One region of the Streptomyces sp. NPDC005811 genome, then DNA from elsewhere that is predicted to be linked to it. Evidence: riboswitches for the same ligand, from Rfam matches in the RefSeq annotation. Region 1 holds a riboswitch; each other region holds the start of a gene.

Region 1 (3,266 bases):
ACCCCACGGACTCAACTCCGCGTACACCTGGGGTATGACACGAGGGACGCCGGGGTCCTTCGCCCCCTAGGGGTAGGGGACGACGAACGCACCGGGCTCCGGAAGGTGTCGGGAGGCGTCAGCCGGCGCGGTGGACCACCGCGTCGCAGAGCCCCATGAGGGCCGCCTTCGCGTCGCACTCCGTGAGGGGGGCCAGCGCGGCGCGGGCCTCCTCCGCGTAGCGCACGGTGTCGCGGCGGGCCTGCTCCAGCGCCGGGTGGGCGCGCAGCGCCGCGACCGCCTCGGCGAGCCTCGCGTCGTCGCTCAGGTCGGAGTCGAGGAGCTCGCACAGCGCGATGTCCTCGGGCAGGGCCTGCTGGGCCGCCCGCTCGCGCAGCCTCAGCACCGGCAGGGTGGGGACGCCCTCGCGCAGGTCGGTGCCGGGCGTCTTGCCCGACTCGTGGGAGTCGGAGGCGATGTCCAGGACGTCGTCGGCGAGCTGGAAGGCGACCCCGAGCCGCTCGCCGTACTGGGTGAGCACGTCCACGACCGTCTCGTCGGCGCCCGACATCATCGCGCCGAAGCGGCAGGACACCGCCACCAGGGAGCCGGTCTTGCCGCCGAGGACGTCGAGGTAGTGGTCGACCGGGTCGCGGCCGTCGACCGGGCCCGCGGTCTCCAGGATCTGGCCGGTGACCAGCCGCTCGAACGCCTCCGCCTGCACCCGCACCGCCTCCGGGCCGAGGTCGGCCAGGATGTGCGAGGCGCGCGCGAAGAGGAAGTCACCGGTGAGGACGGCGAGCGAGTTGCCCCAGCGGGCGTTCGCGCTGGGCACCCCGCGCCGCACCGCGGCCTCGTCCATCACGTCGTCGTGGTACAGGGTCGCCAGATGGGTGAGCTCGACGACGACCGCGGAGGGGACGACCCCCGGCGCGTACGGGTCGCCGAAGCGCGCCGCGAGCATCACGAGCAGCGGCCGGAACCGCTTCCCGCCGGCCCGCAGCAGATGCTGGGCCGCCTCCGTGATGAACGGGACCTCGCTCTTGGTGGCCTCGAGCAAGCCTTCCTCGACAGCCGTCAATCCGGCCTGGACATCGGCTTCCAGAGCCTGGTCCCGCACGCTCAGCCCAAACGGCTCGACGACGGTCACGAGGAGTCTCCTGTCTGCTGGTGTCTATCGGCGGCTACGCGGTTTGTCGATAGGTCTCTGCGCTCACTCAAGTCAGCGTATCCGGTCAGGTTTCGATCACCGCGAGCCCCCACGGTTACAGCCCGGACAGGCCCTATGAGAAGGGGCACCCCTTAAGCCGCCATCTGGGTTTATTGCCCGATTCACCCCTCTTGTGGACTCCGGTGAGTTGCCTCACTCGCCCAGCCGAACCGCCCCCCTTCCGGTTCCCCTCCACCACACCCCGACACCTCGCTCCACACAGGCGAGTTGAGGCTTTGCAACCACAAAGGATCAAGTACCCCATAGACCGCGGATCAAGGTCAATAGGGGTTAACCATGAATTCGCTACTTGTTCCGGACATGTGCTCTCGCATACGTTCCCGGCCTGTCGGGCGGACGCCTAATCCTGCCGCCGCCCCGACACCCACCGAGAACACCACGGCAGGAGCGGGGGAACCAGGTAAGTCGCCGCACCGGTCGACCGGGCCGTGCCTTTGGGCATGCTCCGGACAGACCGGTACGGCTTGGGGTGTAGCCGTGTCCGTGAGGGCACGGCCGGGCAGCTCCCGCCCGAACCCGACAGCTCACCTCGCAGGCGACGGAGAGGAACTTCGCCATGCCTGCTCAGCCCCGCCGCGCCCGCCGCCTCGCCCGCACGCTCGCCGTCGCCGCCACCGGCGTCACCGTGCTCGCCCTGCCGATCCTCGGCGCGACCACCGCCTCCGCGGCCACGCCGACCGTGGCCACCGCCACCAGCCTCGGCTACGCCAACAACCTCGACGGCTGGATCCGCGCCTCGCTCCAGGTCATGGCGCAGCACGGGATCCCCGGCACCTACAACGGCATCTACCGCAACGTGATCCGGGAGTCCTCGGGCAACCCGTCCGCCGTGAACCTCTGGGACTCCAACGCGGCCGCCGGCACCCCCTCCAAGGGGCTGCTGCAGATCATCGACCCGACCTTCAACGCGTACCACGTCTCCGGCACCTCCTGGGACCCGTACGACCCGGTCGCGAACATCACCGCGTCCTGCAACTACGCGGCCGCGCGGTACGGCTCGATCGACAACGTGTTCGGCGCGTACTGAGCCGGACCACGGCCAGCCGGTCAGCCGACTGTCGGCTAACCGGCTGTCGGCTAACCGGCTACCGGTAGAGACGTTCGAGGACGACGGCCACGCCGTCGTCCTCGTTCGACGTCGTCACCTCGTCGGCCACCGCCTTCAGCTCCGGATGGGCGTTGGCCATCGCGACCCCCCGGGCGGCCCAGTCGAACATCGGGATGTCGTTGGGCATGTCCCCGAAGGCGATGGTGTCCTCGGGCCTGAGCCCCAGATGCTCGGCGGCCAGGGCCAGCCCCGTCGCCTTGGTGATCCCGCACGGCTGGAGCTCCACCGTGCCCGGCCCGGACATGGTGACGGTGGCGAGCGAGCCGACCACCGCGCGGGCCGTGGAGGCCAGTTCGTCGTCGGAGAGCGTCGGATGGCGCAGCAGCACCTTGCTGATCGGCTCGCACCACAGGTCGTCGCGGCGCTCCACGCGCAGCGCGGGCAGGGTCGGGTGCGGCATCAGATAGCCGGGCTCGATCAGCGTGAGCCCGTCGACGCCGTCCTGGTCGACGGCCGCGTACACCTGCCCGACCTCGGCCTCGATCTTGCCGAGCGCGGTCTCCGCCAGTTCCCGGTCCAGGGTGACCGACCACAGCAGACGGTCCCCGCCGGCGTCGTACAGCTGCGCGCCCTGTCCGCACACCGCGAGTCCTCTGCTGTGCAGGAGGTCCAGGAGCGGTCGTACGCGGGGCGCGGGACGGCCGGTCACCACCAGATGGCGAGCACCGGCCGCCGCCACCCGCGCGAGCGCGTCCAGCGACCGGTCGGAGAACGTGTCGTCGCCGCGCAGCAGCGTTCCGTCCAGGTCGGTGGCGACGAGGGAGTACGTGGTGCGCTCGGCATATGCGGTGGGTGCGGCCATGATCAGAGAATACGGATCCCGCACCCCCCGGACTCGACGTGCACCGGACCAGGACGGAGTCCGGCTGCCTTCTGTCAACTCCCCTTCTTTTGTTGACCGATCACTCACCGATCGCGGGTGACACGGGTGAACACGGGTCCATGGGA
Region 2 (3,266 bases), on a different contig from region 1:
GGCCGCGTCACCTTCGAGGGTGGCGCGGCCTCGCCGTTTTTACCGGCGGCATAACCGGAAACCCGGGTCCGGGCACACCGAATGCGCACCTTCGAGAATTCCCGGGCGCGCAGGAAAAGGGCAGCGGAAATACTGCTCCGCCAAATATCCCTTATTTGTATACGGCCCCCGTGTTAATGCCGCAGACCCGTCATGTTTACGGGAGGTTGCGAAGTCCTCACACGGTCGGCGCGGTCCGCGCCGACGCCGAAACGCAGCCGGTGGGCGGTCGTCGCGCGCTCGGTGTGCAGCGCCGTGACCGTCCGGGCGCGCTCCTGGTCGCCGCGCGCCACCGCGTCCACGATCACGCCGTGCTCGGCCCAGGACTCCACGGGGTCGGCGGGCGCCTCCACGGCGTACATCCAGGCGATCTTGTGGCGGAGCTGGGTGAGCATCGACGTCAGGGCGTGACTCCCGGAGGCCTGGGCGAGCGTCTCGTGGAACCAGCCGCCCAACGAGCGCAGATCCTCACTGTTGCCCCTGCGGGCCCGCTCCTGGCCCAGCCGGACGAGGCCGCGCAGCACCTTCAGATGCGCCTCGGTGCGCCGCTGGGCGGCCCGGGCGGCCCCCAGCGGTTCCAGGAGCATGCGCATCTCCAGGAGGTCGGCCGCCTCCTGCTCGGTCGGCTCCGCGACGCACGCGCCCGCGTGCCGCCGGGTGACGACGAAACCTTCGGCCTCCAGGGTGCGCAGCGCCTCCCGGACCGGGACGCGGGAGACGCCGTAGCGGCGGGCCAGGAGTTCCTCGGTGAGGCGGCTGCCGCGCTCGTAGACACCCGCGACGATGTCGTCCCGGATGGCCGTGCACACCGAGTGCGCCGGAATACGCATGACCGCCTCCGTCTTAATCCCCGTGAAACGTCGCCGAGCTCCGCCGATTGACGTGTGTTCCGTGACTCTATTGCAATGAGCCGGAATTTCCGACGGCGGACCGGAATCCAGGGATATTTTTTGGACAGCCCGGTGCCGAAAACGGCGAAAGCCCCGGCCGCTGGGGCCGGGGCTCGAAACGCGGTGTCGCCGGGTGGCGTCAGACGTTGACGCCGTGCTGGCGGAGGTAGGCGACCGGGTCGATGTCGGAGCCGTACTCCGCCGTCGTACGGGCCTCGAAGTGCAGATGCGGACCGGTGACGTTGCCGGTCGCGCCCGACAGGCCGATCTGCTGCCCGGGGGTGACCTGCTGGCCCACCGAGACCCCGATGGAGGACAGGTGGGCGTACTGGGTGTACGTGCCGTCGTTCATCTTGATGACGACGTTGTTCCCGTAGGACCCGCCCCAGCCCGCCTCCACGACGGTGCCCAGGCCGACCGCGTGCACGGAAGTGCCGCTGGCGGCGTGGAAGTCGATGCCGGTGTGGCTGCCGGAGGACCACAGCGAGCTGCTCGCGTGGTAGCCGGTGGAGACGTAGGAGCCGGTGATCGGCAGCACGAAGGCGTTCAGACGCTTGCGCTCGGCCTCTCGGGCGGCACGCACGCGTGCCTCGCGCTCCTCCACGGCCTTCTTGGCGGCGGCCTTGCGCGCGGCCTCCTCGAAGGCGGCCTTCTTCTGCACGGCGACCTGGTCGTCGACCTGTTCGACGACGGCCTCGCCGGCGGTGACGACCGGGATGAGGCCGGTCTGCTCGGGGGTCGGCTCCGCGGCGAACGCCGGGGTGGAGGCGACGGTGGCCATGACACCGGTGGTGGTCAGCGCCGCGAAACCCGCCGCGCGGACGGTGGTGCGCTGCATCCGGCTGGGCCGGCGGTGCTTCCCGGTGGTGCAGGTGTACGCCATGAAGGGCGAGCGGTCCTTTCCTTCCCTCTCGCCTACCGGGTTAGCTGACGGGTTCGGAGCAGGAAGGTCTCCTACGGACCCCCTCGTTCACACGCGGGCGTCCGATTCACCCCAGGGACTTCATGGGTCCCCGGCTCCCCTGGCTCGCGCCGTACGGGGACTCGGCGATGACTGTCCGGTGCCGCGGATGCGGCGCGATGCCTGACGAACAGCCGGGCCGACCGTATGCGGGACCGTTATCAATCCTCAAACGGATCACGGTTTTTGTAGCGTACGCCACAGCGCAGACACACAACCTCCGCATCAATTCGGACATCTTGCGGCCCCGAAACGACGCCTCCGTCGCCCCGGGGCCGCAGCACGTCCGTCTCTCCCGCGTCTACTCTGCGGGGACGACGGTGACTTCGCCGATCCCGAGCGCCTCGACGGGCTCCTTGATCTGCGCGGCGTCACCGACGAGGACGGTCACCAGACGGTCCACCGGGAAGGCGCTCACGGCCGCCGCGGTGGCCTCGACCGTGCCGGTCGCGGCGAGCTGCCGGTAGAGCGTGGCCTGGTAGTCGTCGGGCAGGAACTGCTCGACCTGGTCGGCCAGCGTGCCCGCGACGGCCGCCGCGGTCTCGTACTTCAGCGGCGCCACGCCCACCAGGTTCTGCACGGCGACATCGCGCTCGGCGTCCGTCAGGCCCTCCGCCGCGAGGGTGCGCAGCACCTTCCACAGGTCGTCCAGGGCCGGACCGGTGTTCGGCGTGTCGACGGAGCCGCTGATGGCGAGCATCGCGGCGCCCGAGCCGTCCGGGGCGGAACGCAGGACCTGGCCGAAGGCGCGCACGCCGTACGTGTAGCCCTTCTCCTCGCGCAGGACACGGTCCAGCCGGGAGGTGAGGGTGCCGCCGAGGCAGTACGTGCCGAGGACCTGGGCGGCCCACACGCGCGCGTGCCGGTCGGCGCCGATCCGGCCGATGAGCAGCTGGGTCTGGACCGCGCCGGGGCGGTCCACGATGACGACGCGGCCGGTGTCGTCGGCGGTCACCGGCGGAACGGGCCGCTGCTGGGCCGGGGAGCCCTTCCAGGCGCCCAGGGTCTCGCCCAGGAGCGCGGCCAGGTCGACGTCCGTGAGGTCGCCGACGACGACCGCGGTGGACGTGGCCGGCCGGACGTGCCGCTCGTAGAACGCCCGTACGGCGGCGGAGTCGATCTTCTCGACGGTCTCCGCGGTGCCCTGGCGCGGCCGCGACATGCGCGCGGTCGCCGGGAACAGCTCCTTGGAGAGCTCCTTGGCGGCACGGCGGGAGGGGTTGGCCAGCTCGTGCGGGATCTCGTCCAGCCGGTTGTGGACGAGACGCTCGACCTCGCTGTCGGCGAAGGCGGGCGCGCGCAGGGCGTCGGCGAGCAGGCCGAGCGCCTTGGGCAGCCGGGAGGCGGGCACCTCCAGGCTGATCCGGACGCCGGGG
Region 3 (3,266 bases), on a different contig from region 1:
TTTGTTTCAAACTTGAACCAAGACCCACCTCGTTGCCGAAACAGTTCGTGTCCCAGGGGAGCCGCGCCGATGCCGTACCCATACGTCCTGCTGTCCGCCGCCGTCTCCCTCGACGGCTATCTGGACGACACCACCGCCGAGCGCCTGCTGCTGTCCAGCCCCGCCGACTTCGACCGCGTCGACGAGGTACGGGCCTCGGTCGACGCGATCCTGATCGGCGCCGGCACCATCCGCGCCGACAACCCCCGGCTGCTGGTGAACTCCGCCGACCGCAGGCACGCGCGCGTGGCGGCCGGAAAGCCGGAGTACCCCCTCAAGGTCACTGTCAGCGGCTCCGGCGACCTCGACCCCGCCGCGCACTTCTGGCACACCGGCGGCGACAAGGTCGTCTACACGACGGACCGGGGCGCCCGGCGCGCCGAGGCGCTCGGCATCGCCGCGGATGTCGTCCCGCTCGGCCCCGACCTGGACTGGCGCCGCCTCCTCGAGCACCTCCACGACGAGCGCGGCGTACGGCGGCTCATGGTCGAGGGCGGCGGCACGATCCACACCCAGCTCCTCCAGCAGGGCCTCGCCGACGAGGTCCAGCTCGTCCTCGCCCCCCTCTTCGTCGGCGACCCGGACGCGCCCCGCCTCTTCGGCCCCGGCGCCTACCAGGGCGGACGGCTCCGGCTCACCGAGACCCGGCGGATCGAGGACGTCGTCCTCATGCGGTACGAGCCCACCGCCCCCGGCACCGGCCCGCTCCCCTCCGCCGCCGACCGCCACTGGCTGGCCCTCGCCTGTGAGCTCGCCGCCCAGTGCCCGCCCTCCGACACCGCCTTCAGCGTCGGCGCGGTCATCGTCGCCGCCGACGGCACGGAACTGGCGCGCGGCCACTCCCGCGAGGCCGGCGACCCCGTCGTCCACGCCGAGGAGGCCGCCCTCGCGAAACTCGACCCGGCCGACCCCCGGCTGGCCACGGCCACCGTCTACAGCAGCCTCGAACCCTGCGCCCGCCGCGCCTCCCGCCCCAAGCCCTGCGCCCGCCTCATCCTCGACGCGGGCGTGCGCCGGGTGGTCACCGCCTGGCGGGAGCCGGACACCTTCGTGACCGCCGCCGACGGAAACGGGCTGCTGACGGCCGAGGGCGTGGACGTCGTCGTCCTCCCGGAGTACGCCGAGCGGGCGAGGGTGGCGAACCTGCACCTGAGCGGGTGATACAGTTGTTTCAACGACGCGGGGTGGAGCAGCTCGGTAGCTCGCTGGGCTCATAACCCAGAGGTCGCAGGTTCAAATCCTGTCCCCGCTACTGAAGGCCGAGGGCCGGAATCCGAAAGGGTTCCGGCCCTCGGTGTATGCGTCGCGCGTTCTCCGTCCGGCCCTGCAAGCGGGCTGTGTGTGTACTGTGAATTCCGGCAACTCGCCCGTTTTTCACCGGTCATGGCCCGAAAGTCCAGGCCAAAAAAGGTTGTTGATCAAGGGGAAGAGCTTGGAAAGCTACGCCCGGGTCTATTAACGTTCGATAACGCAGCGCGGTCGTCCCAGCCGTCACAAGAGTCGGCTCCGTGCGCACGCGTCGAATCCCGCAAGGGAACCGGGGAACCACCATCTTGGGGTGAATCGCACGGAAGCGTCGTGAACTCGTAGAGTCACGAACGGTTTACGCGCGTAGGAGACCTTCCCGCTCCGAACCCGTCAGCTAACCCGGTAGGCGTCGGAAGGAAAGGAGTGCGCCCGCGTGGCGTCCAACCGGCCTGCTCCCGAAGCCCCCTTCGTGCCGAGCCAGCGTTCCTCTTCCGACACCTTCGGCTACGGCAGCTACCGCAGCGAAGAGGGCCCCTGGGAGGAGTGGAATCCCACCGAGGAGTCCCTCGCCCCGGCACGGGGCAAGCACCGGGTCGCCAAGCAGCGCGGCGGCGGCGGATTCGCCCGCAGCTCCACCGTCCTCGGCGTCGGCGTCATAGCCGCCTTCAGCGCCGGCGGCATGGCCAGCGCCAACACCGGCAAGCCCCCGGTCTCCATCTCCATGCCGGACCTGCCCTCCGTGGGCTCCCTCATCTCCGACGACGACTCAGGCCAGGACGCCGCACCCGCGCTCTCCGGCTTCGGCGCCGAGGCCTCCACCGCCACCGACCGGAGCGGCGCCGCGGCCGACGCCGGTGAGGCGCTGCGCGAGCGGATCATGGCTCAGGCCGAGTCGCAGCAGACCCAGGTCGCCGACCGTGCCCAGGCCGCCGCCGAGGCCGCCGCGGCCAAGGCGGAGGCGGCCGCGGTCGCCAAGGCCGAGAAGGACGCCAAGGCCGAGGCCGCCGCCGCGAAGGAGAAGGCCGAGCAGGCCGCCAAGGAGAAGGCCGAGGCCGCGCGCCTGGCCGAGCTGGCCAAGCAGTACACGCTGCCGACCTCCTCGTACACGCTCACCGCGACCTTCGGTCAGGCCGGTGCCTACTGGTCCTCCGGCTACCACACCGGCCTCGACTTCGCCGCCCCCACCGGCACCCTGATCAAGGCCGTCCACAGCGGCACCATCACCGAGGCGGGCTGGGCGGGCTCCTACGGCTACCGCACCATCCTCACCCTGGACGACGGCACCGAGCTGTGGTTCTGCCACCAGTCCTCGATCAACGTCAGCGCGGGCCAGAAGGTCGGCACCGGTGACGTGATCGGCCGCGTCGGCGCCACCGGCAACGTCACCGGCGCCCACCTCCACCTGGAGGTCCACCCGGACGGCGCCGCCAACGGCATCGACCCGATGGCCTGGCTGCACAGCAAGGGGCTCAACCCGTAAGGGTGCCGTCCTACGGGCGCGTCCAACTGATGCCGCCCTTGCCCTTCCCGGAGCGGTCCTGTTCACACGTTCTTCGTACGCTTCGGCGCGGCGGACGGAATGGGCCGCTCCGAAGCCGTTGTTGACGTAGGACATGACTTCTCTGCGCAAGCTCGGCTCCTCGGACCTCGAGGTCTTCCCGCTCGCCCTCGGCGGCAACGTCTTCGGCTGGACCGCCGACGAGGCGACCTCCTTCGCCGTCCTGGACGCCTACGCCGCCGCCGGCGGCAACTTCGTCGACACCGCCGACTCCTACTCCGCCTGGGTCGACGGCAACAGCGGCGGCGAGTCCGAGACCATCCTCGGCAGGTGGGTGCACAAGCGCGGCAACCGCGACGACGTCGTCATCGCCACCAAGGTCAGCCAGCACCCCGACTTCCCCGGCCTGACCGCCGCCAACATCAAGGCCGCCGCCGACGCGTCCCTCACCCGCCTCGGCACCGACCACATCGACCTCTAC

What was found. Region 1 has a riboswitch for cyclic di-AMP ahead of ABZ490_RS21330 (transglycosylase SLT domain-containing protein). Riboswitches for the same ligand answer to the same signal wherever they lie in the genome.
Region 2: another riboswitch for cyclic di-AMP. It lies ahead of ABZ490_RS16105 (M23 family metallopeptidase); the one in region 1 lies ahead of ABZ490_RS21330 (transglycosylase SLT domain-containing protein).
Region 3: another riboswitch for cyclic di-AMP. It lies ahead of ABZ490_RS45685 (M23 family metallopeptidase); the one in region 1 lies ahead of ABZ490_RS21330 (transglycosylase SLT domain-containing protein).

What each region holds. Positions count from the first base shown of each region.
Region 1 covers NZ_JBEXXK010000019.1:20,017-23,282, forward strand. Annotated here, with positions in the region: gene ABZ490_RS21325 (polyprenyl synthetase family protein) at 119-1,129, opposite strand; cyclic di-AMP (ydaO/yuaA leader) riboswitch at 1,566-1,763, shown strand; gene ABZ490_RS21330 (transglycosylase SLT domain-containing protein) at 1,767-2,237, shown strand; gene ABZ490_RS21335 (HAD family hydrolase) at 2,296-3,120, opposite strand.
Region 2 covers NZ_JBEXXK010000013.1:86,506-89,771, forward strand. Annotated here, with positions in the region: gene ABZ490_RS16100 (GntR family transcriptional regulator) at 174-869, opposite strand; gene ABZ490_RS16105 (M23 family metallopeptidase) at 1,069-1,812, opposite strand; cyclic di-AMP (ydaO/yuaA leader) riboswitch at 1,827-1,989, opposite strand; gene ABZ490_RS16110 (pitrilysin family protein) at 2,192-3,266, opposite strand, start outside.
Region 3 covers NZ_JBEXXK010000070.1:40,899-44,164, forward strand. Annotated here, with positions in the region: gene ABZ490_RS45675 (dihydrofolate reductase family protein) at 70-1,200, shown strand; tRNA gene ABZ490_RS45680 (tRNA-Met) at 1,218-1,291, shown strand; cyclic di-AMP (ydaO/yuaA leader) riboswitch at 1,547-1,713, shown strand; gene ABZ490_RS45685 (M23 family metallopeptidase) at 1,721-2,767, shown strand; gene ABZ490_RS45690 (aldo/keto reductase) at 2,901-3,266, shown strand, end outside.